DNA from 4 places in the Halovibrio sp. HP20-59 genome. Region 1 is predicted to be linked to each of the others. Evidence: predicted binding sites of a transcription regulator. Region 1 holds the regulator's gene; each other region holds the start of a gene.
The links. The regulator FNR, encoded in region 1, switches genes on or off when oxygen is low (the NO sensors DNR and NnrR bind a similar motif). The targets are predictions, from matches to a motif close to TTGATNTANATCAA.

Region 1 (5,989 bases):
TGTTAATACTGGGCAATAAACGCCAAAAAATAAATCCCAGACTTTGGTATCAATAACCCTCGTAAGTCATTTTTTGAATCTCTAGGTAGTTGAAAATAATTGTTTTTTTGTGGTTTTTAAGCGAATTTTGTCGGTTTTTAAAGCATTATGGGACAATAGTCTAGTGAGCGAAAAAAAGCAGTTATTGGCTACTTTAAATACATGTAGGGTGTTTTGAAGGAGTCACGACGAGCAAGTGTCAATACTTTGGTCTTGTATCAAACGTCGCTTCGACCTTGGCGTGATAGCTAAAGGTATAACAACGTTCTACTTGCTTGTTAGGAAGTGAATCCTTTATACCCGTAGCGTATGCTTTGCATAATAACCGTGAGCCGTTTGACCCTGTCGACGTTATCACCTGTTCGCCGTATCAGCACCGTGTTTTAGTGCCGGTGACTAATTCGCCATTAGTTAAGTGAGGTCATGCACAATGGTTGATGTGGATTTATCCCAACTGCCGTTTACGCTTCTTGACGATGAAGGGCGTGACCATATTCGCCGTGGCATTGATCTTGCCTATTATGACCGCGACGAAATTATTTTAGAGACCGGGCAGGCGGGCGAGTTTGTGTTTTTAATTCACAGCGGTGAGGTGGCGGAATTAGATCCTACGCTACCGTCCTCTAGCGCCCGTATCGGGCACTACACCGCGGGGGATCTGTTTGGCGCGATCAGTATTTTAAACGGTAAAAGCCGCTATCGCTTTCAGGCCGAGCAAGAATGCTTGTGCTACCTGTTGCCAAAAGCGTTATTCCAACAGTTGTGCCAGCAATATCCGGATTTCAGTCATTTTTTTCGCCAGTCGCTGGCGCATAAAGCGCGCTTGTTGACCGAGAAACGTGCCGAAGGTGGCGTCACCATGGCGGGCTTTATGTTGGCCAAGGTGAGCGAATGTTTGCGCGAACCGTTACTGATGGTAGCGTCCACCGATATTGCCAGTGCGGTGCAGCAGTTAAACGAAAGCCACGCCGATAGCCTGCTGGTCGATACCCAAGGTCAACTGGGCATGGTGACCAAAACCGATCTGCTCAATGGTTTGGTACTGGAAGGCCGTGACGTTTCCTCCCCGGTGGATGAGATCGCGCACTTTAATTTGGTGACCGTTGCGCCGGATCAATACCTGTTTGAAGTGCTGGTCCTTATGACGCGGCACAAAGTGGCGCGCGTGGTCGTGATGGAGAACAACGCCTTGAAAGGCGTTGTCGAGCTCACTGACGTACTTAGCTACTTCTCAAGCCGTAGCTACGTCGTCAGTTTACAGGTCGAGCAGGCGACCAGTTTGCAAGCGCTCTCGGCGGCTAGCCAACGCACCCCTGAGCTTGTTAAAGCGCTCATGGCCCAAGGGGTAAAACTGCGTTTCGCTATGGATCTGCTCGCCGCGCTGAATGGCCGTATCATGAGTAAAGCCTGGGAGTTCACTATTGAGGAGCAGTATCGCGAGCAGAGCTGCATGATGGTCATGGGCAGTGAGGGTCGCGGCGAGCAAATTCTTAAAACGGACCAGGATAACGGCTTGATTCTCGCCGATGATGCGCAGTGGCCCGGCCTGGAAAGCCACATGCAAACGCTCACCGATACCTTGATTCAGCTGGGTTACCCGCCATGCCCCGGCAATATTATGGTATCGAATCCCGAGTGGGTGGCCACGGTATCGCAGTGGAAAAGCAATATAGCCAAATGGGCTAGCAAGCGTGATGGCGACAGTCTGTTAAAACTAGCGATAATGCTCGATGCCCACGCTGTGGCGGGTAACCCGAGCCTGCTGGAAAGTGTCCGCGAGGAACTGTTTAAACGCTGTTCAGGCGATGAGCTGCTGCTGTCCTACTTTGCGCGCACGGCACTACGCTTTTCAACGCCGCTGACACTGTTTGGCTCGCTGAAAAAGCCTCAACACGGTATCGATATTAAAAAAGGCGGCATTTTCCCGATTGTTCACGGCGTGCGCACCATGGCGCTTGAGCGACGTATTAGTGCCACTTCGACGTTTGAGCGCTTAGACGCACTGGCCGCCGACGGTCGTTTGGACCGCCGTTTTGCTGATGACTTAGGCGAGGCCTTGGCACTTTTCACCGAACTGCGCCTTAAACAGCAGCTCAGCATTTTGGATACGGCGAGCAATGGGCAAGAAACTGACTCCCAAAAGGGCAGTCGCGCGAACCGCGTGGTGGTGCAAGACCTCTCTTCGCTTGAACGGGACCTACTGCGCGAGGCGCTGCACATTGTGAAAGACTTCAAGCAGCGTCTTTCCCATCGTTATCATTTGGAGTATTCGTGAGTGGAATAGGGATATTGGACAAACACGTGGCGCTCTTTAGCGGGCCTCTACGTACCATGCGCCGTGAAAGCGATCGGCGCCGCTGTGCTCATTCGCCCTATGCGTGGCTATTTCAGCCCTATATGGGCGATGAGCTTGTCGCGCTGGCCTGTTATGAAACGTCCATGCCGTCATCGTCAGTGATCAGTGTTGCGGCGGTCGTGCTGAGTCAACAGCAGGTGCATACCAGCCGTGCCTTTGAGGCGACGCTAGGCACCGTCGAGCAGCCGGACAGCGCTTTACTACGACGTCATCAGTTGCTGTACAAAGTGGGTGAAATAACCGACTCAAACAGTAATAGCTTAAGCGCACTAGTGGAATTTATCGGCAATCGACCAATTGTGGGGTGGCAATTAGCAAAGCGAATTGGGGGGCTCAATACACTCCTTCGTCGTCGCTTGAACTTCGCACTGCCTAATGCCCAGGTCGATGTGGCGAAGCTGCACCAGCGCCAGCTGCGCCGCCTGCGCCCGTTGTTGGAGGCACCCAGTAGCTTTGCCCAGGCACTGGCGTGCTGGCAAGTACCCGCCATGGGAGGTCAGAGTGTACTCGGTGAGGCAACCTCAAGCGCACTGTTGTATATGCGTTTACAGCGCCTTATGGCGGAACTGCCTAGGGATGAGTAAGAGGCGCATAGGTTAGGGAGGGGCAAGCCATCGTTGGTTCAAGCGGTGAGTGTTGTTAGAATGATGCTTTAATTTTGCTCTCTAGCGTTTCTCATCTCACCATCTCCTCGGCAGTGCCTATACCATGCAATCGCTTGATCATTTTGCCCCCGCTGATTTTGAAACGACGTTATCCGCCCCCACGGACGCTGAGCACGATCAGTCAGCGCTGGCAGCCAAACAAAAGCGCGAATTTAACAAGCTGCAAAAGCGCCTGCGTCGAGAAGTGGGCAATGCGATTATTGATTACCAAATGATCAATGAAGGTGATCGTGTGATGGTGTGTCTTTCCGGCGGCAAGGATAGCTATACCATGCTGGAGATTCTGCGCAATTTGCAGCGCAACGCGCCGGTCAACTTCTCCTTGGTGGCGGTCAATTTAGACCAAAAGCAGCCGGGTTTTCCTGAACACGTGCTACCAAAATATCTGGATAAGCAGGGCGTGGAGTACCATATTGTCGAGCGCGATACCTACTCGGTAGTGAAAGAGAAAACGCCGGAAGGCAAAACCACCTGCGCGCTCTGTTCACGGCTAAGACGCGGCTCGCTTTACGGCTTTGCCGAAGAGATTGGCGCCAACAAAATTGCCTTGGGTCATCACCGTGAAGATATTTTGGAAACGCTGTTTCTGAATATGTTTTTCGGCGGCAACTTGAAAGCGATGCCGCCAAAACTGCTATCAGATGATGGTAAGAACATCGTTATTCGGCCGCTGGCCTACTGCAAAGAGGCAGATATCGCCGAATTTTCGCGGCTAATGGAATTTCCGATCATTCCCTGCAATCTATGCGGCTCCCAGCCCAATATGCAGCGCCAAGTGGTCAAAGAGATGCTTGCTGAGTGGGATAAAAAGTTTCCTGGCCGCTTGGAAAGTATGTTTAAAGCCGTCACCAATATCGCACCTTCGCAGCTCGCAGACCGTCAACTGTATGATTTTGCAGGGTTGGAAGCCAGGCAGGCAGAACTCTTGGCTGGGCGCATCCAGGCTTTTAACGTTAGTTAGCCGTTTGTTCTTCCTCTTCGGCGAGGGTAAGCAAACGTGGCATGTCGAGGATATTGACCTCACGGCCCGAAACTGCCACCACGTTTTGTTGCTGAAAGCGGCTTAATATACGGCTGACCGTTTCCACCGCTAAGCCCAGGTAATTGCCGATATCGGCCCTGGGCATGGAAAGGCGAAAGCTATAAGGCGAGTAGCCCCGGCGCCGAAAACGATCCGAAAGGGTAATTAGAAAGCTTGCCAGCCGCTGGTCGGCGGTTTTACGCGACAGCAGACGCATCATGCGCCGGTCATCGCGCAACTCTTTACTCATGCTGCGATACAGCTGGCCGCGCAGCTCAGGCAGCTCCTCGGAGAGTAAATCCAGGCGATCGAAGGGGATCTCGCAAATGGTCGTGGTTTCCAGGGCGATTACGCTGCCGGGGTACTGCTCTTCGTCAATGCCATCTAACCCGACTAACTCACTGGGGAGATAGAAATTGGTCAGCTGCTCGCTGCCGTTACCTTCGGCAGTGATCTGTTTCAAACTGCCCGAACGTACCGCGTAAACGCTGGTAAAGGTGTCGCCTTGGCGAAACAGCGGCTCGCCTTTTTTGAGCGGCGCTCGGCGACGAATAATCGCATCGAACTGCCCCATATCTTCCAGCTCAAGGGCAAGCGGCAGGCAAAGTGAGCTCAAGCTGCAGGTTTGGCAGCGTGCTTCGTGGAGTAGTGAGCGGCGATAGCTCATAGGTTCCGACATGCGTTGCTCCTTGAGTGGGTCACGCTTATCAATTAGAAAAACCTTACTTATTATAGCCGCTTTAGCATGCCTGCCCAAAGGTGATTAAACAATCTTTGAGTAGCGCTGACCTGTTTGCCCAGGTAGGTGAGTATCAAATGCCATGGCTAGATGGCGAATCAGTAACCGCCCCATGGGCGTGGCGTTAAGTTGGTCGCCGCTGCGGGTCAGTAAACCATCCTGCTCGGCAACCTCCAGGCGTTCAAGCGCGGGTGCAAAGTAGCGCGGGGCATCAATGCCCCAGCGCTGACCAACGGCGGCCAGGTCAATGCGCATATCGCACATCAGTCGCTCAATGACGTCTCGGCGGATAAGGTCGTCATTACTCAACCTTACGCCACGTCCCGTAGCTAGCCAGCCCTGATCCATCGCCGCTTCGTAGCGGGCCAGCTCGCTAGGATTTTGGGCATAGACGTCATCAATGCGTGAAATTGCCGAAACGCCAAGCCCGACCAAGTCGCACTGAGCGTGGCTGGAATAGCCCTGGAAGTTGCGCTGTAGCGAGCCTTCGCGCTGGGCAACCGCCAAGCTATCGTCTGGGCGGGCAAAGTGATCCATGCCGATATGCACGTAGCCTGCTGCGGTGAGCATTTCGATGGTGGTGCGCAGAATCGCCAGCTTTTCTTCGCCACCCGGCAAGTCATCGACATTGATGCGCCGCTGGGGTGCAAAGCGCTCGGGCATATGGGCGTAGTTAAACACTGATAGGCGCGCCGGGTTTAGCTCAATAACTTGACGCAGTGTATCCGCGAAGCTCTTTTCGGTTTGAAACGGCAGGCCATAAATGAGGTCGAGGTTGAGCGAGCGAAAGCCCAGGCGGTGGGCCTCATCCATGAGCGTTTCAGTGAGCACCCGTGGCTGAATACGGTTAATCGCTTTCTGCACCAGCGGGTTTAAATCCTGCACACCCAGGCTAATGCGGTTAAAGCCTAGCGCTTGAAGGTGGCGGAGGGTAAACACATCCGCTTCGCGGGGATCTATTTCAATCGCGTAGTCGCGATCAGCCGCGGACGAAAGGCCAAAGCGCGCATCCAAACGGTCAATCAGGTCGCCCATCTGGTTTAAGCTGAGAAAGGTGGGTGTACCGCCGCCCCAATGCAGCTGCTCCACCGGTCGTGATGTATCCAAGTGGCGGGCGGTCAGCACCATTTCCCGGTCAAGCCGGGTTAAATAGGGCTCGGCCAGGGCGG
Region 2 (5,989 bases), on a different contig from region 1:
TACTTTTATCGCTATGACCGGACGTCGGCTTTCCACTTCATCTATATTAACCCTTGTGTCTACATTTCCTGAAAGTTTTGCCACAAGATGTTAATGCGAGCGTACAAGCACCATGAGCGCTCATCATCGACGTTGATCTATCAGCAGAAGGTGTAGCTCGTTAAATATCGCCCTCATGAACTCAATGACCAGCCGATGCTGGCCAGTTTGATCTAGATCAGCGTGAAAAAACCAGAGGACAGCTCTTGCAAAAGACCAGTGGCTCCCCAGGGATGACAGAAGCAGAAAGGCTGAACCAGCACTGCACCTGTATCACTCTAGACCGACGAGCAGCCACCCAAAGTCTTATCGACCAGTTGGGCGACGATGCCGATGAGGCCTTTATCCGTTCGACCTGGCATCAACTTTTCTCGAATGTCGCTGTCTTTGTCCCATCTCAGGTTCTGGAGCAGATGAGGGCCACTGTTCAGGCCATAGAAAACGCCGCCGCTCTTCCCGACTATCAGCGACAAGTACTGTCTTGGGCCCCGCAAAGTGCACAGTTAAACCCCGGCCCAGTAGGTGTCTTCATGGGCTATGATTTCCATCTCGGCGAGGACGGGCCTCGCCTCATCGAAATCAATACCAATGCCGGAGGTGCATTTCTTAACGCGATCCTGGTACGGGCCCAACTGCAGTGTTGTGGTGATGCTAAAAGTGCGGCCGGGTCTGCCGACTTCGAGGCTAAAGTGATAGCCCAGTTCGAGAGCGAATGGCGTGCCCAGCGTGGCAATGGACGTCTGGAGAGGATAGCTATCGTTGATGATCAGCCTATGGGGCAATACCTCTATCCTGAATTCAAACTTGCCCAGCAGTTATTACGGCGTCATGGCATTGATGCTCTCATCCTCTCGCCTGGCGACCTTCGGTATGAGTCAGGCATGCTATACAGCGGCGGTAAGCGAGTAGATATGGTTTACAATCGCTTAGTGGATTTTGGGCTCGAAGCACCCGGAAACTCCGCCTTACACTCTGCCTGGTTGGACGGAGGCGCAGTCATAACCCCAAATCCCCATGCACACGCATTGTTCGCGGACAAACGCAACTTGGCTGTGTTATCAGATCCCGCGACGCTTATGGCTTGGGGGTTGAGCGCTCAAAATGCCGAATTACTTCGCTCTTGTATTCCCCGTACCTTACAGGTCAGCGCTGATAATGCTGATACCCTTTGGCAACAGCGACGGCAGTGGTTCTTCAAACCTGTCGCAGGCCACGGAAGTAAGGGAGTGTACCGGGGAAGTAAACTCACCAAAAAAACATTCAGCCAAATCTTGGAAAGCGACTATATTGCCCAGGCCCATGTGCCTCCCTCCGAACGCCTCGTTCTGGTCGATGGACAGCGTAAAAATCTCAAGGTCGACGTTAGACTGTATACCTATCGCGGCACACTGTTAATGGCCGCAGCGAGACTTTATCGAGGACAGACGACCAATTTCCGTACGCCAGGTGGGGGGTTCGCACCTGTGCTTCTCATGAAAGATTAGTTATCAAAAATATGATCTAAAGAGTTTGTCCCACAACTTATGCGATTATCGTGATAGGGCGTGGAACTCATCTTGCAAGGCGATCGCCTCACTTCGGCCCGCGATTAGTTATTCGGAAATTGCTCCCAGCAACCTTTCAATTGCGCGCAAGTTTTTCCTGCGTTTGGATTTAAAGCCTGGAAACTTACAATATTATCAGCTACGCGGATGAAACCTCGTCAATGAAGGCTGCCCTTAAAGGGGTATCTCTGGAGCGATATAGATAGCCACCTAGCCGAGCGATGGCCTTCATATAGAAACCATGTCGCGTCGCTGACCCAGTCGAGGCGGTGGAATCGACCGGTCGACCAGAACTAATAAATGATCAGTAAAGAACCGTTGCTAGCAAGGCAGCCGGGAACTGATGCCTAAGAATGATCAGTCCGGATACGATGTAGCCGAGCATAATGCCGATGGTGAGTCGATCGGCTGTGGTGAAGCACATATCCTCAATCCGGTAGCCAGTTTTTCAGATTCCATCATATACGTGTGTGCTAACGCACAGATCGTGTGATGTCAGACCCTGAACATGATGGTGCGGGTCCGTGTCGTTTGATCGCCAAGGTATCGGTCGCGTTACTATCCGCGCTAGATAACGAATAGTGCATTATGGAAATACAATCCTAATAATGTCAGGAAGGGTCTCCTCATGAATAGAGTCAACACTGCAGCAATGGCTTTTTGTCTTCTCGCTGTTCTGCCTAGGGCAGCATCCGCCCAAAACTCAGAGTACGGCCCACGGGTGTCCGTGAGTTTTCGATCTCTGGAACTGGCAGTAACGATCGGAATTTTAATAGCGGAAACTTCGGCGTGAGACTGTTGATCTTGGTTGGTATCTGAGGGATAACATGGTTGCCGGTGTTCGGCAAAGCGTCAATTACGCCGATGTCGAAGGCGAAGGCGGGCGTCACAGATGGTTTCTGGAACGGCTCAACCCGTGGTTACCTAACCCATCAGTTCCTTGATGGTCGTGCGCGGCCCTTCGTCGGTGCTAGCCTCGGTGGTATCTATGGAGACGGCGTCAAAGACAGCGCCTTCGCGGGACGGGAAACGGGTATGAAATACTATGTTCTGCCCAAGGCCTATTTCCTCGCTCGCGCTGAGTATCAGTTCCTGTTCAGCGATACCGACGATGCCACCGATGCGTTTCAGGAGGACGGTATCTGGGCTTATACGATTGGTCTGGGCTACAATTTCTGAACCACATCAAGATGCCACGAACCACCACGGCCACGTGGCGGGTGTGCATCTCTTGTCGCGCGCGGATGGCATCGGCCTTGCCTTCCGGATAGCGTTGCTTATAGCTATTAAGCTAGGTTCTTAACTACCTAAGGTGGTTGTCCTGACGGTCACCCATTCGGTGATGTCACCCTTGTCAGCACCGCCGTGATCAGCAGGATAACCACGACCAGCACCACCTCCAGCGCAATACTGCGCTGCAAACGTCGTGGGGCTGTTGCATCGCCGCTCTCAAAGGCAGGTACAAGCCGCCACTTGTTCGCGGCAGCAAATAACAGCAGCACCGCGACAATCAATACTTTGCCGATCAAGAACTGTCCATATGCCGTGGTGAGCAGGGGTGTGAGACCGCCTGTTAGCAGCGTGGCCAAAGTGACGCCCGCCAGTACCAACACGCCAACTCCGCCCATGGCGAGTTGCCCGAAACGGGTCAGAATGCGGGCGGTATTGCCGTGGTTGTAATGTTGCCCCACTAAGTGGAACAGCGGCCACAGCGAGGCTACCCAGAATGCTGCCGCCATCAGGTGAACGATCAGCAAGACAGCCAGAACGAGGCGTGGGGTGTTTACTGTATGCCCCACCTGCACGAATGCCAGCATCACCAATAAAACGCCTACTAGGCTCAAGCTGTTGGCTGTTTTCGAGAACGCTAAGTTATTAAGCTGAATCGCCTGGACCAGCAGCAAACCAGCTACCACCAGTATTAGTCGACCCCCGGACGCGCCATCGAACACGATCCCGAGCAACATTGGGTTGGTTGCAGCCGCTATATTGCCGCCTCCAAGGTAACCAGCTTCTAAAGACCACTGGAACAGAATCAGGATGACCCCCGCCCAGGCAGAAAGGACACCCATGCGGGCGACGCGCCTCCGGTCGTGATCAGGGAGCCGGGGAAACGCTAGACGAAACAACACGGCCCCCGTCGCGACTAGGGCGCTAAGGTAAATCCCGGCCGCCACGAGAATCATCGCGACGGTCCAGACATCGAGGCTATTTACGGAGAACCACCAAGCCACGGGTCAGGGCTCGACCGAGAAGTTAAAACCGTCGGACATCATGTGTCCGTCATCCGATAGGCCGCGCCAGTGCACCTGGTAGTCCCCAGCCGAAAGAATTTCACCGGGCTTCACGACGTAGCGTTCGACCTGTTCACTGCCTGGCTGACCATCAAGAGGAACGGGGCCGTTTGGGCCTGTCACTTCAAACTGGGTGATGCGCATCATGCCACCAAACTCGATGCCAATCTCTGCTGGGGAATCCTGAATGGTGACGCCATCCTTAGGCGAAGTGCTTGCGCCCCCTTCATGGGCCAGCACTGGGATTGCTAGCGACAGCAACAGCGTTGCTAAGGTAGCGTGAATGATAGGGAGCGAACTCGTCTTCTTTTGCATACCGTATCCTTATATATTTTTAGGGTTGAATGGATGCCGTTACTTCATCGCGGAGGCGCTAAAACTGATTCGGCTGAGCCTTCTTACATCGTTCATCTGCCCTGTTTGGCGAACAAGGCGCATGGCGTCGTGCTTTTCTTCATGGAAATGAGTCGGTGTTAAAACGTGCCAACCTGAAACAGGGCTGAAAATGGCGGAAAAAATGATCTGTGACAACACTTAGGTATTGGGATCGGTTTCTCCTTTACCTTTGGGCCACCTATAGGTTGTAGGCTTATAACGAAAGCTAACTCCGCCTTCTTCCATTTTTAATGGATAAGGCGATGTCTCGACCAGCAACATGATAAGAGGAAATATCATGGTTAAGCACAAGATGATCTTTGCCATTGGTCTGGCTGCAAGCCTCAGTGTCCCCAGCAGCGCCATCTTCGCTCAAGGTATGAGCCAAGGCGCCCAAGGTCAGGGCAATATGATGGACGGCCAAGTCGGTATGGGTTCGGGCATGATGATGGGCAGTCAAGAAGGCATGTACCCAGGAATGATGATGGGAGGGCAAAGCGGGATGATGCCTTGTCCAATGATGGAAGGCATGGGGAGTATGTCCGGCATTGGCGGTATGCTCGACGAGCAGCAGATGAGTACCATGCGTGAGATGCGCCAAGAACACCGCGCGGCCCAGCTTGAGCGGATGGGCGAATTGATGAACCTGCGCGACGACATGATGCAAACCATGCAGACTGAACGCCCTGAACCAGAGGAAATAAAGGCGCTGCATGCTCAAATGGCCAACCTTCATGGCGATATGATGGCTGATAACGTGCGCATGCATAATCAGATGCAGGACTTACTGACCGATGAGCAGCGTGAACAGATGAGAGGAAGCATGCCCAGCCACCATGGCCCGCAATAAGCCTTGGCGATTGCCTCTTTTTTTAGGAGTGATGGCATGATGAACGCGGAATGTTTTGCTTTTATGGGGTCAATGGGGTGGCTAGGCTGGTTGATGCCCCTGGCCATGCTGTTATTAATTGGCTTGGCGATCGCTTCGCTGGCCAAGTACCTCTTCAGTCGTTCACGCTAAGGAGTTGAAAATAATGCAACATATGAGCACCAAGCTTTTACTCTCTGGTTCCATGCTGCTTGGGGCGGTCTCCGCCCAGGCGGCGTTACCGCCAGAGGCAACATTGTATAAAAACCCCCAGTGCGGCTGCTGTGACGCTTATGCACGCCATCTTGAAGAGCTCGGCGTAGAAGTGACGATTATTGACGATGTAGAGCTGGGTGATATTAAGCAGCAGGCAGGCGTGCCCTATGGCCTGGGTTCATGCCATACCATTGAGATGGGCGAGTATTGGATCGAAGGCCACGTTCCAATGGAAGCCGTGCAGGCGCTGTTTGAGGAACAACCCGATATTGACGGTATCGGTTTGGCGGGTATGCCCATTGGCACACCGGGTATGCCGGGGCCACAAGAAAGCCCTTACAATGTGTACACGTTTACAGGCCAGGAAGATGAGCCATTTATGACCCTTTAGTAGGGTGATAAAAGCTCGCCTGCTGTCTGCACGCCGTTCTAACGGACTCTTGTAGTACAGCAGGCGCATTCAAGTCATACATTACTAAAACGAAAGCGCTGTATTAAACTTAGGATTTACTTTGCTAGTGCGTTACGGGTCGATTCGTTACGGTAAGCTAAAAATAAGATTGCGTCGTTTTCTTTACACCTACACATTGCCACACTAGCAAGCCTGTTAAAGCTTACTTTGCGCAAAAACCTCCTATTAATATTACGCCTTA
Region 3 (5,989 bases), on a different contig from region 1:
AAACTGTAGAGCAACGCGGTGCCGGTACCGATCGCGATTAGCGTGAACATATTAAGGCTGCGATGCACTAGCGAACGCCATCCGCGTACAAAGAATGGCCAACCTGCCCAGACGACTACCGGCGTTGCCAGCAGCAGTTGAATCCAGTTAGAGGTTTGCTGGGAAATAAAATGCATAAGGCCAAACACGTGGCCACCCATTTCTAGGGCAAACACGGGGAGGGTCAGTACTAGGCCGATCCAGAAACGCCTGGTCATGTCCTTGAGTTCGTCCGAAGGGCCGGTGTCAGCAGAGACGGTCTCAGGTTCCAGCGCCATGCCACAGATTGGACAGTCGCCTGGGCCTTCTCGTCGAACTTCTGGGTGCATCGGGCAAGTATAAATAGACCCCGAGGGTACTGACGCTTGTGACTGTTTGCTTGGCTCAAGATACGCATCAGGCTTGGCAATAAACTTTTCCTGACACTTTTCTGAGCAGAAGTACCAAGTCTTACCCGCGTGATCGGCACGGTGGCGGGAGGTATGGGGATCAACGTCCATGCCACAAACAGGGTCTTTCACCTTTGTCTCGTTATGGTCTTCAGACATCGTTCATTCTCCCCGTTTGGCGAACAAGGCGCATGGCTTCGTGCTCTTCAAGTGCTAAAAGGGAATCTAAGAGCTCTTTAGCCTCAGGAATTTCCGCTTTGCCAACGAGGGTTCGATAAAGGTTTATCGTTTGTTCATGGAAATCAAAAACCTCTCGGCAAATGTCGTCAACACTTAGCGTGGAATAGGGCGCATCGCAGGTACGATGCGTACGGATAGGTTTATGCTCCAAATAGTCATAAACGTAGGTTTTTAATGCTTTCGCGTCAGCAGTCTGTTCAAAGCGCGCCACAACGCGCTGCATTTCCGCTTCCTGTGCAGCTAAGTAATTGAGCAACATGCGAGCGCGCTCTTCTTCGTGTATATCGGCGCAATGAGCAAGGCAAGCTGCAAGATGCTCGTGTAACTGACGGGTCCAATCGATCAATTCACCAAAGGTTCTAACGTCCATTTGGTACCTCCTATAACGCTATTAACGTTAATGAGTGTGAGAGTGCTCGCTATCGTTTGAAGCGTCGCGTTTGGATAGGAAAATCCATTCGCCGAGTAAAAGAGTAGCCATTACTACGCCAGCAACGATGAGCACCATGGGGTCCGAGATGGCTTTTACCCATAAAAAGCCGATTAACACGACAGCATCTAGTAGTATGGCAATGCTAGGAATAACAGGATTAGCCCCCACTCTGTCCTTGAGATGACGAAGCACACCCCAGTGGATGGCCATATCCATGATCAGGTAGAAAATGATGCCTAATGCTGCGATGCGGCTCAGGTCAAAAAAAGCGGTGAGCACTAAGCCAAATACGATGGTGTACACCAGTGTATGCTTTTGTACACTGCCGGGCATGTGGAAATGGCGGTGAGGAACCAGCTTCATTTCTGTCAGCATGGCGAGCATGCGTGAAACGGCAAAGACGCTGGCGATGATACCGCCCGCCGTTGCCAACATGGCGAGAATGACGGTAAACGCAACTGCCGCTTCACCCAGTGCGGGACGGGCAGCGGCGGCCAGGGAGTAGTCTTGGGTTTCGATAATTTCAGGCAAAGATAGGTTGCTGGCAACGGCAAAACCGACAAGGGCATAGATCACCACGCATAGCGCAATCGAGATCGTGATAGCTTTGCCAAGATTCCGCTTAGGATCTTTAAGCTCCGAACCACTATTGGTAATCGTCGTGAAGCCTTTAAATGCCAGTATGCCGAGCGCCGTAGCACCTAAAAAGCCCGTTATCGTAGGCGTAGGTGCATCGTTGCCAGCACCCATTTCGATGGAGTCGGCAATAAACACGCCGACAATACCAAACACTATAATGCCACCTATTTTGATAAATCCGAGCACCGAGGCGACGGTCTCGATCAAGCGGTTGGCGGATAAATTGATCAAAAAGGCTATTAGCAGTAAACCAACCCCGAGTAGGGGCACAAATAGTGAACGATCCCCCAGGTCAAACAACTCAAGCGTGTAGGAACCAAACGTTCTCGCCAAAAAACTCTGTGCGATCACCATGGAAAAATACATCAGGAGGGCATGAAAGGCGGTGGGAAGCGTCGGGCCATACGCTTTCTGTAAATACATGCCAATCCCACCTGCTGATGGGAAGGTATTGGACATTTTAACGTAAGAATAAGCGCTGAAAGAGACAATGACGGCAGCGGCCAGAAAGGCTAGAGGAAATAGCCGACCAGTCATTTCGGCCATTTGGCCGGTTAGCGCAAAAATACCGGCCCCAATCATCACGCCGGTGCCTAATGCAACGGCACCGACCAACGAAAGACTGTTTTCTTTATATTGTGGCGTTCTATCCTGCCCAACCATGAAAGCGACTCCTTGTATTAACGGCAACCACAGCAGCAATAACTGCCGAGGACTCCTGTGCGGTGTTTTTTGATGCTATATAAATTAAATATAGAACCTATGTGCAGCCACATGGCAAATGACTAACGGAAGGTCTGATTTTGCGAGGCCACAGGCAAGCAGCTCTTACCCTAAACTAGCTAGTCTTGCTCCTGGTTGTGTCATGTAGCCGTTATGACTATTAATGACAGCTCCAAGGTTCCTGTTTAGCGTTGTCTTTAACGTTCTGATCGACGAAACGGTAATACTCCTTCTTAAAGCGGTTCCACCGATCAGCGCTGACCTGTATGTCATGGAGCTTGAGAATTTTTTCAACGTCATCGATGCAGAGCCTCAGCGCATCGTAAGCAAGGCTGATATTTCGGTTTTTCTCGTTGTAGACCACCTTATCCATTCCATAGAGTCGGTCGATATCTGACAGCGCTTCTTCAATGCGTTTGGATTTACTAGGCTTGATTTTTAAATTCCGAGTCACCAGTGTGTTTTTGGAAACACCCAAGCGGTGCTCTTGTTGTGTCGTTTTCATGGTCTTTCTCCCAGGCGCGTACATGTATATATAGAGTGGTTCAGTCCTTGTCTATTTTGTCCTTATGACCGCCGTGGTGTTTATGCATGAAAATATGCATCAGTGGGCATGCTGCCAAAAAGAGGAAAGGTAAGAACTGAAATAGGTGGAGACGGTGCTCGGTTCCAATCAGGTATCCCGCCCAAATGACAAACCCAGCAAGTGGCACCCACAACATCAGCAAACGACTACTTGTACTGTTACTCATAATCACCTCAGTAACTCGCCCAAAGAGCCAACAGCAGTTAAGGCCGTTGGTTTGGGAAAAATCAAATAAATAACCCCAATAACAGCATGGATGATTTGTCTGAACGCAACCTGAACAGCATCGGAGGGAAATATGATCCTGATCAAGCGCCTCGCAAAAAGTAGGCGATAATTACCCAAGCGGTATCCATAGCCTCATTCCCATCATCATTAGGTTTTCGGTGAGCGATACAAAGCTTAATGGGTATTACTGTTGCCGACACAGGCGCACTTGAGCTCACGTTTATCGAGGTATATCGCTTTAAAGACAGAACCTGTCACACGGTGCCAACGAATAGCGCCAGTGGCGCAGCCAGCCAGATAAGCGTATCGGCCAGCAATTAGTAGCTTCGAAAGTATCTAGGCGTGAAGGTAAACGTAACTGAAGGGGACTTGGCGCTGGGCGTGCAGGTCATAGTTGAGAAACATGGCGCTAAAGCTCGCTACGCCCTGCAGCTTTTGCAGACCCGGGGGTATGATCGCTGTGGCTACGGCATACTCTAGCACGCGTGCAGTGAATATTATGCACTGAACCTCCCAACTGGCAGAAAAATCGATGAGTAACGCAGTGGCAAAAATTGCCAGCACAGGGCGATAGGTGGTCGCATTAGGGTCTGAAACGCTAACTCCCAGGTGCTCATGAAGCTCTTCATAGCCGCCAATACGTTCATAGCCCAGATATCCCTGGGAAATCGTATCGACATGTTCCTGCTCTGTAAACGCGTCAATCTCTTATCGCGAAGTCAGCAGGTTTACGTTCACCTAAGGCCCATGTGCACGAGCAGGTCAACGATCTACAAGCCAAACGGACATATGTACTCTCCTGTTTGCAACCATAAGCGCGAGCGCTGGAGTGGGTCGTTGTCACCGTTATGAACCTCTTAGTTGTTTATTAACACTATATTGCTTACCTAACATAATAATCTAACTCCCTTCCACAGCCTTCAGATCAAATATGTGGCGCGACGAAAACTTTATTGTGAAGTGAGCCAGTCAATCTTACTAAGCCTGAAGGCGCCTCAGTCGTTAGGTAATAAGTTTATTTTATATGAAATTTGTTAACTTCCATGTCTCAACATAAACATTTGAGATTCGCTAAAGTGTATATTTATTCGCTGACAATGCGAAGTTGGTTTTCTAAGTAAGGGCTAGCATTCGCCGGGAGCAGGTTTGTCGGAGTTAAAAGGACCAAGAGGTTGTTTTCTACTTAATAACACAAGTGGGCGGTTGAGACGGTAGCTAACAGTGTGGTGACCCATAAGGTGACTAAGAAAATTTGTTATAGGGCATAGACACTATTATTTACTCTGGGGGTATTCCAGTTTGTATTGGAAAGGGGTTCTCAATACTTTCGTCTGCTTGGTGACGCCTTTGCTCTTGTGTCCATAATGTCTTGAGATAATTCACCACATCTCGTATCTCGCTGGGAGCCAAAACTTCCTGATACGCTGGCATCGTTAGCCTATCGGTTTTATTCCAGGGGTCGCGCCAACCCTCGGCAATAATTCGGTAGAGCATGGCATCAGAGTGTTTCCAGGTATGGCCCTCTGGCCCATGTGGTGGAGCAGGTAACTCGCCTAGAGCATTTTGCTCTTCCCAGTTGGGCATGCCTTCGCCTTGTGTACCGTGGCAACTAGCACAGTATTGTCGGTAAACTCTTTTTCCGTCTTCCAGCTGAGGAGTATCGCTTGAAAAAGGACGGTCCTCAGCCATGGCGTGCCCCACAACCATTAGCGTCAGCCATGAGGCAGTGAAAAAACAGTGCTTACGCATCGGGATAAGTCCAGGATTGGCCTTCGTCTTCACTGTGTAGAAGTTCCCCTTTCTGGTTTAAACCATAGAGAGTGTCTTTGGCGGAGAGTGTGAGTGCAACGAGCTCTGTGCCGTCACCAGCTACTTGTTGCCACTCTTGACCACCCGTTTCACTACGCCATAGTCCTTGCTGTGTAACCACATAGACTCGCTTTGGGTTGCCAAGGCTATAAGCCACATCATAGACGCTGCCAGCATCAAGTGCTCCGGTCGGTCTCCAACCGCAAAAGCAGTCCATCGATAGACGCACCGCATCGTCCGATACCCCGTAGAGCCAGCCGGTCTGCATGCTGCCTTCCATGTCAGAGTGGACGAGTCGGTTAATCTTTTGTGAAGGACCACTGTCCATTTTTTTCCAGGTGGTGCCAGCATCCTCGCTTTGGTAGATGCCGTCTTCTTCAATTACCGCATAAAGTGTTTCGTTCTGACGGCGATGTACAGCTAGCGCAGTAACCTCTCGGCTAGGTAGGTTAGCGCTAAGCTCTTGCCAGGTTTCTCCATTGTCGGTGCTACGCTGCACCCCGATTGAGGGGCCTGCGATATAGAGCGCTTGCGGATCAGTGGAGGGGACCGATACCGCGCGCAACTGGCCTTCATTCACGTCTTCGGGCAAGGGAATCGCATTCCAGGTCATGCCTTCATCGGCACGCTGGAATAGTTGGTTAGCCTCAATTTTAAACAGTCGTTTGCCTGTTACGTCATATTGCAGTGCAAGCAACCCTTCTTCAGTTGCCAAGGCCGTAATGGCGCTGCCAAAGCTGACTGCGGCCAAGCCTGTCAGTAAGAAGACACGTAAAAAACGACTCACGATCATGTGCATTTCAATATTTCCTTAAATAACGATTAGCCGATAACACCTAGGGCAGGGAAAGTACGCAATAACCAATATGACAGCTCGGATAGTTTGCCTGTGATCATTAAGCT
Region 4 (5,989 bases), on a different contig from region 1:
CGGAGGTCGTTCAAGATTTAACCTTGGCACTGACCAGCCGCTTTGGCAGCTTGCCTTGGATGGCGCCGACCCTGCTAGAGCCGCTGGCACAGCGTTTATCGCGCTGGTTAGAGCAAGCCAAGGCAGAGGGCGATGGTAGCCTATGCTGGGATGATGCCAATAACGCCATCTTGCTGCGTACTGGGTTAGCCTTGGTCGTTGGCATGGAGCGCGGCGCGCGTCAGCACTCTCGCCAACTGGCTGAAGAATTATTGCTGATTGATCAGGAAGATAGCCTTGGCCTACGCGAGCTGGTGCTGGATCAATTGCTGCGCGATGATCGCAACGAGGAAGCGCTGGCGCTAGCCGAAGAAAGTGACAGCGATGATGACGGCTCGTTAGTATTGGGGCTGCTAATGGGGAAAGCCTTAGCACTGTATCGTCTTGAACAGCATGAAGCTGCGGAAACCGCGCTGAAGGATGTGCTTGGCCATAATCGCTATGCGCTTGAGCTTCTGTGCGCCGAGAGCCCGCGCCCCTCCATGCCTCATCCCGATGGCCAGGTCGATCCCGGTTCACGGGCCGAGGCGTGGCAGTACCGCACTTTGATGCGCGACCAGTGGCGCACCACACCCGGCGCGCTGGATTGGCTCGAAGCCCACCGCTAGGTAGCCTTGCTATCCTTCATTTCAAGCTTTAAAGCCCGCTTATGCGGGCTCTGGTGTCGGCACCAACTGCTTATCTCGGCTGATCCAGACCGCCAATATAATCGCTGGCAAACCCAACAATGTCGCGATGACAAAAAAGCTTGGGTAGCCCTGGGCGGTGACCACGAGCCCCCCAAAACCGCTTAAAAATTTTCCTGGCAGCGTCATTAACGACGAAAACAACGCGTACTGCGTCGCGGTGTAAGCGCGCGAGGTTAAACTCGAAAGAAAAGCGATAAACACCGCGCTGGCTAAGCCGTTGGCGAGGTTGTCGCCGATGATTGTCACCACCAGCATAGGGAGCTGGTTACCCACCACGGCAAGGACGGCAAACAGTAAGTTGGTAACCATCACCAACCCCGCGCCGAAGATCAGCAGCGGGCCGATGCCGTAGCGAGCAACGAACAGCCCGCCTAATATGCCCCCGGTAATGCTCATCGCAATACCAAAAATATTGGTCACGTTGGCAATCTCGGCCAACGAAAAACCCAGGTCGATATACAGCGGGTTAGCCATTGAGGCCATGGCTAAATCGCTGATTCTAAAAACCGCAATAAACACCAAAATCCACACTGCTTTCACCCCGTAACGGTGAAAGAAGTCGGTGAACGGACAGACGAGCGCGCCAATGCTCCAGGCCCCTAGGCGACGCAACATTTTCGGTTTGCCACGACTGGCGCGAATAAATGCGCGCACCTTGGGCTCATGGATAAGTTGAATAGAGAGCGAGGCGCGCTTAGGTTCAGGGCGCAGTAACACGGTGAGAACGCCAACGCTCATTAGCGCCGCCATGCTGAGATACGCTACGTCCCAAGAGGCCGATGCCGCGATGTAGAGTGCGCCGGCGCCGGCAGCGAGCAAGCCGCCGCGATAACCGATAATATACGTAGACGCCATCGCTGCCTGTACGTCATCGTCGGCAGACTCAATGCGATAGGCGTCTATTGCGATATCTTGGGTAGCCGAGCCAAAGGCGATGCATAGCGCGAAAATGGCCACCCACCCCAGGTTGCCCACCGGGCTGACACCGGCAAGCCCGACAAGGCCCGCCGCAATCATTGTTTGGGCCAGTAGCATCCAGCTGCGGCGTTGGCCAAAAGCGCGGGTCAAAAGTGGAAGCGCTAACCGATCCACCACCGGCGCCCAGAAAAACTTAATCGAATAGAGCATGCCGATCCAGGCGAAAAAGCCAATTGCCGCAACTTCAACGCCATCGCTGCGCAGCCAAGCGGATAGCGTTGAAAACACCAGCAGAAACGGCAAGCCGGCGGAAAAGCCCAAAAACAGCATGGTAATAACCGGGGCACGACAGTAAATAGCCAGCGCGGCAAACCAACTGCGCTGGGGGGTGGGGCTGAGCATTAAGCGCTACTCCAGGGAAAGACGTTAGCAACAGGCAAGTGATAAGCTAGGTATGTGATCCATCACAAAGCCGATAGCTTACCGGAGAGGAGTTTTCCATGTCGATTACGGCGCATCAGGTCGTTACCTTGCACTATGTCCTTAGCGACGTGCTCAACGATGGCAGCAAGCAGGTATTGGATGACTCCCAGGCGCGCGACAAGCCGCTGGAGTATCTGCACGGCCACGACAATATTGTTTCAGGATTAGAGCATGCATTAGCGGGTCAAGAGGCAGGCGCCGAGCTAAGCGTTCAACTAATGCCCGCCGATGCTTATGGTGTGCGTAACGAAGATCTGGTTCAAGAGGTTAGCCGCGGCTCTTTCGGCGGGGCTGAGTTGACTCCCGGCAGTCGTTTTCAAACCGAAGGCGAGGCTGGCCCGCAAATTGTCACCGTTTTAGCCATCGACGGAGGCCGTGTAACGGTCGATACCAATCACCCGCTTGCCGGGCGCACGCTGAACTATAAAGTAACCGTTTTGGACGTTCGCGACGCGACCCGAGCGGAACTGGCCAAAGGCCATCCATTACCGCCGGGCACCGAGCACAGTAAAGTTGAGGACCGCAAGGTGCTATAGGGTCGAAACACTGCGGGTAATCCCCAAAATTGACCCGAATCAATTTCTTGTTTAACCGCTTTCCCCCACCCTACGTAACTTGACCCAGGTCAGCTTTCTCCCGCCGCTGAGTGGCTAGTATGAACGCATACATCACGGCGGGAGGAAACACCATGTATTGGGATGACACAATTATTTTCGGTTTGGCCACCGTCGCTTTAGTTATCGCTTTCATGGTGGGTTGGGTCGGCTTCGTGATCCGCGATCATCTACGTAAAAAAGATGACCGCGAGAAATAGCCGAGCCAGCGCCTGTCAACCTTGTCAGGGGAGGGGGTTTGCATTAGTAAGCCTCCTGTTGCCAGCCCAATTTGGGCTGGCTTTTTTTTGTCTGGCTTGCCTACGAGACTGCTGATAAGACTCTTTATCGGGTAAAAACAACCGGGCGTGACGGCTGGCAAGTTACTGAAGACGCATAATATCTGAATACATTGGGGCTAACCGACCCAGCAGCTCATTACGAGCGCCAAGGGCAATGCCTTCCTCCTGCATTGCCGCATCAAGATGTTCTACCACGCGATTAAAATGCACGTCCGTTAGCCCCATATGTTGGTGAGCACGATCCATTGGTGGACCTTCATAGCGGCAGGGGCCGCCGCTCACATCACACAACTGGCTGGCCAGTGATTCGGCAAATAAGTCAATGTTAGTGTTGGCAAAAAACACCACTACATCGGGATCATCGGCAATCCTGTATAAAAGGTTCTCGACCACCGCATCAATCGATGCTTTACCACCCAGGCGCTCATAGAGCGGTGCCGAGGTTGTCTGGTGCGCACAGCCTGCGAGCGAAAACACGACCACTGCAAAAATAAGCGCTATTAAAGCATGGCGTTTAGACATGTGTTGGCGTTGAAAACTCATAGCACTCCGCTTAAAAAGCTGCCTGAAGTGAAAGATACCCACCATGCTGCGATGGCAAGCCAGCGATGTCGCCCAAATCCAACCAGGCACCCGTCAGGGATAGGTGCTTATTGAAGAAGTAGGCGCTGTAGAAGCTTTGCCAGTCATCCTCTTTGGCCACGCTGAGATTGTCGGGTTTTTGACGATACTCGGCGCCTACTATCCACCGTGGGGTGATAAAAATGCCGACGCTGCCTTCTGCTACCCACGTGCGATCGCCCTGGTCACCACCAAAGCCGAGCAGGCCGCCCTGGTTGGCATCGGTATTACGCAAGGTGGCGTTGAGCAGCACATTGCGCCCAGCCACGGCACTGAAAAGCAGTTTGCTGGCGCTAAGGTACACATCGGTGCCGCGTGTCTCATCAGCACCCAGGGCAGTAGGTATAGCGCCATCGACTAGCCGCTTGTGCTGTAAGCCAACACTGACAATGCCCCAAGGATGATAAAGGACATCGCCGAATAAACGTATTTTGGCGGCGTAAATATCTTGGCCTAACTCGCCACCTAATGTCTCTAAATCAAGCGTTTGGCGGGCTACAGAGAGCTCAGTACGATCATAAAGATTGATGCTGGCGCCTGTTACGGTGAGCCGATAATCATCTACCCACGCGCGGGTTGCGGCAGCCGTTACGCCTATCTCCTGATCGCTAGCGGTGCTTGAGAGTACCGCCCAGGGGGATAGCCCGCCACCTGCGGCCCCTTCGATAGCAGTGACGGCGCCGGTGGCTAAAATCCGACTACCGGCAAGCGAGGGGGGCGCATTGACGAGTAGCGTTACCGCAAGGCAGGCGGCCAGGAGGTAACGAACACGCGGGATTAACGAGGGCAAAGCCCCGGCGGGCAATAAGCAGGGTTGGCATAACGTCATGGCGTTCTCTGGGCGGTGGTAAGCGCGGCCGTTTGGGGATGCGGTAAATCAAGCGGCGAAAAGCTATCCAGCCAGGCGGGGACCGCCTCACTTGGCATCGGTTTGGCGATCCAATAGCCTTGCAGATAGTCACAGCCGAGCTGGCTTAGCAGTATGGCACTGGCGTGGTTTTCAACTCCTTCGGCGACTAACTTCAGGCCCAGGCTATGGCCCATATCAATTGTCGATCGGACGATGGTGGCATCATCGTGTTGAGAGTCGATCGCAAGCACAAAGGATTTATCGATTTTCAGTTCATCGACCGGTAGGCGTTTCATTTGCGCCAAGGACGAGTGACCGGTGCCGTAATCGTCAATCGCGATACGTAGGCCTAACTGATTGAGTTCTAGCAATGTGGCTTTGGCCACATCGACGTCTTGCATTACCGCACTCTCGGTCACTTCTAAGCTCAGTTGGTCGGGAGTGAGCTGATAGCGTTCGAGTAGGCTTGAGAGATGAGTCACTAACTGGCGGTCTGTGACATCGCTGGCTGATAGGTTTACCGCGACTGACACGTTGTAACCACGGCGCTGCCAAGCATGTAGCTGTTCGCAGACGTGGGTTAACATCCATTGGCTAAGCATACGGATATTGCCTGAACGTTCGGCAAGTTCGATAAATTCATCGGGCGGTACGAAGCCTAGGGAGGGATGTCGCCAACGCATTAGCGCCTCAAACTGGCAAACTAGGCCGGTGTGGGTGTCCACCTTAGGCTGATACGCCATCCATAGCTCAGCGTTGCTCACTGCTTCCTGCAAGTCACGAATCAGCATCAGCTGGCGCAGATGGCGCTCGTCTTGACCCTCTATATAGCGCTGGTGGGGATGGCGTTGGCGGCGTGCTATATCCAGAGCAATGTCAGCACGTCGAAGCAGTAATTGCGGGCTATCGCCATGGTCAGGATAGTTACTTTCACCGGTAGAAATAAACGGCGTGATCGGCGATTTGTCGAGATCGATGGGGGTTTGTAGCGTAGTAAACGCGCGGGCACGCCAAGCAAAATCGCTACTCGGTTGTTTGATCAGCAGTAGCAGTTCATCGCCGTCCAGCCGGTAGGCTTTGCTCTCAGGGCCAGGCAACTGCTGCAAACGTTTGGCAAGCGTTACCAGCATATGGTCGCCAAGCGCATAGCCAAAAGTGTCATTGATATCGCGGAAATTATTGACGGCCAAGCGTAGTAGGGTAAACGGCTCATCACGCAAAATTAATTGGCTAATGTCCTCCTGCGCGCTAAACCGGTTGGGAAGGTCAGTTAACAAATCATGCCGTGATTGATGCTGCAGAACAGCTTCACGCTGGGCAATACCTTCCTGCATAGACAGCAGCGTGGAGGCAAGCAAGCCAGTTTCGCTGCGCTCTGCGTCCACTGGCAAGGTGTGAATGCGTTCGCCTTTGCCAATACGCTGAGCAGCGTTGGCGAGTACCATCAATGGCTTACTCATGCTGCGGGCACTCCACATAGCTACCGCGATGGTA

Region 2: a site for FNR is predicted at 4,395-4,408, ahead of RZA33_RS09725 (copper resistance CopC family protein). Genes of this name have one in related genera too.
Region 3: a site for FNR is predicted at 3,348-3,361, ahead of RZA33_RS09875 (DUF2933 domain-containing protein). Genes of this name have one in related genera too.
Region 4: a site for FNR is predicted at 2,695-2,708, ahead of ccoM (cytochrome c oxidase subunit CcoM). Genes of this name have one in related genera too.

The regions. Positions count from the first base shown of each region.
Region 1 is NZ_JAWJUW020000001.1:129,556-135,544, forward strand. Features, by position in the region: gene RZA33_RS00625 (DUF294 nucleotidyltransferase-like domain-containing protein) at 470-2,314, shown strand; gene RZA33_RS00630 (DNA polymerase III subunit epsilon) at 2,341-2,979, shown strand; gene ttcA (tRNA 2-thiocytidine(32) synthetase TtcA) at 3,104-4,021, shown strand; gene fnr (fumarate/nitrate reduction transcriptional regulator Fnr) at 4,014-4,760, opposite strand; gene hemN (oxygen-independent coproporphyrinogen III oxidase) at 4,845-5,989, opposite strand, start outside.
Region 2 is NZ_JAWJUW020000007.1:6,171-12,159, reverse strand. Features, by position in the region: gene RZA33_RS09740 (hypothetical protein) at 273-1,523, shown strand; partial or broken gene RZA33_RS09735 (hypothetical protein) at 2,236-2,762, shown strand; gene RZA33_RS09730 (copper resistance D family protein) at 2,912-3,817, opposite strand; gene RZA33_RS09725 (copper resistance CopC family protein) at 3,821-4,192, opposite strand; gene RZA33_RS09720 (hypothetical protein) at 4,551-5,102, shown strand; gene RZA33_RS09715 (hypothetical protein) at 5,139-5,273, shown strand; gene RZA33_RS09710 (DUF411 domain-containing protein) at 5,287-5,727, shown strand.
Region 3 is NZ_JAWJUW020000007.1:31,393-37,381, reverse strand. Features, by position in the region: gene RZA33_RS09895 (heavy metal translocating P-type ATPase) at 1-587, opposite strand, end outside; gene RZA33_RS09890 (hypothetical protein) at 580-1,038, opposite strand; gene RZA33_RS09885 (APC family permease) at 1,066-2,403, opposite strand; gene RZA33_RS09880 (hypothetical protein) at 2,624-2,968, opposite strand; gene RZA33_RS09875 (DUF2933 domain-containing protein) at 3,009-3,185, opposite strand; gene RZA33_RS09870 (c-type cytochrome) at 4,556-5,026, opposite strand; gene RZA33_RS09865 (WD40/YVTN/BNR-like repeat-containing protein) at 5,019-5,885, opposite strand; gene RZA33_RS09860 (cytochrome c biogenesis CcdA family protein) at 5,909-5,989, opposite strand, start outside.
Region 4 is NZ_JAWJUW020000002.1:56,065-62,053, forward strand. Features, by position in the region: gene RZA33_RS02440 (SEC-C metal-binding domain-containing protein) at 1-647, shown strand, start outside; gene RZA33_RS02445 (AmpG family muropeptide MFS transporter) at 687-2,048, opposite strand; gene RZA33_RS02450 (peptidylprolyl isomerase) at 2,147-2,665, shown strand; gene ccoM (cytochrome c oxidase subunit CcoM) at 2,818-2,943, shown strand; gene RZA33_RS02460 (group 1 truncated hemoglobin) at 3,106-3,567, opposite strand; gene RZA33_RS02465 (DUF3034 family protein) at 3,578-4,474, opposite strand; gene RZA33_RS02470 (putative bifunctional diguanylate cyclase/phosphodiesterase) at 4,471-5,989, opposite strand, start outside.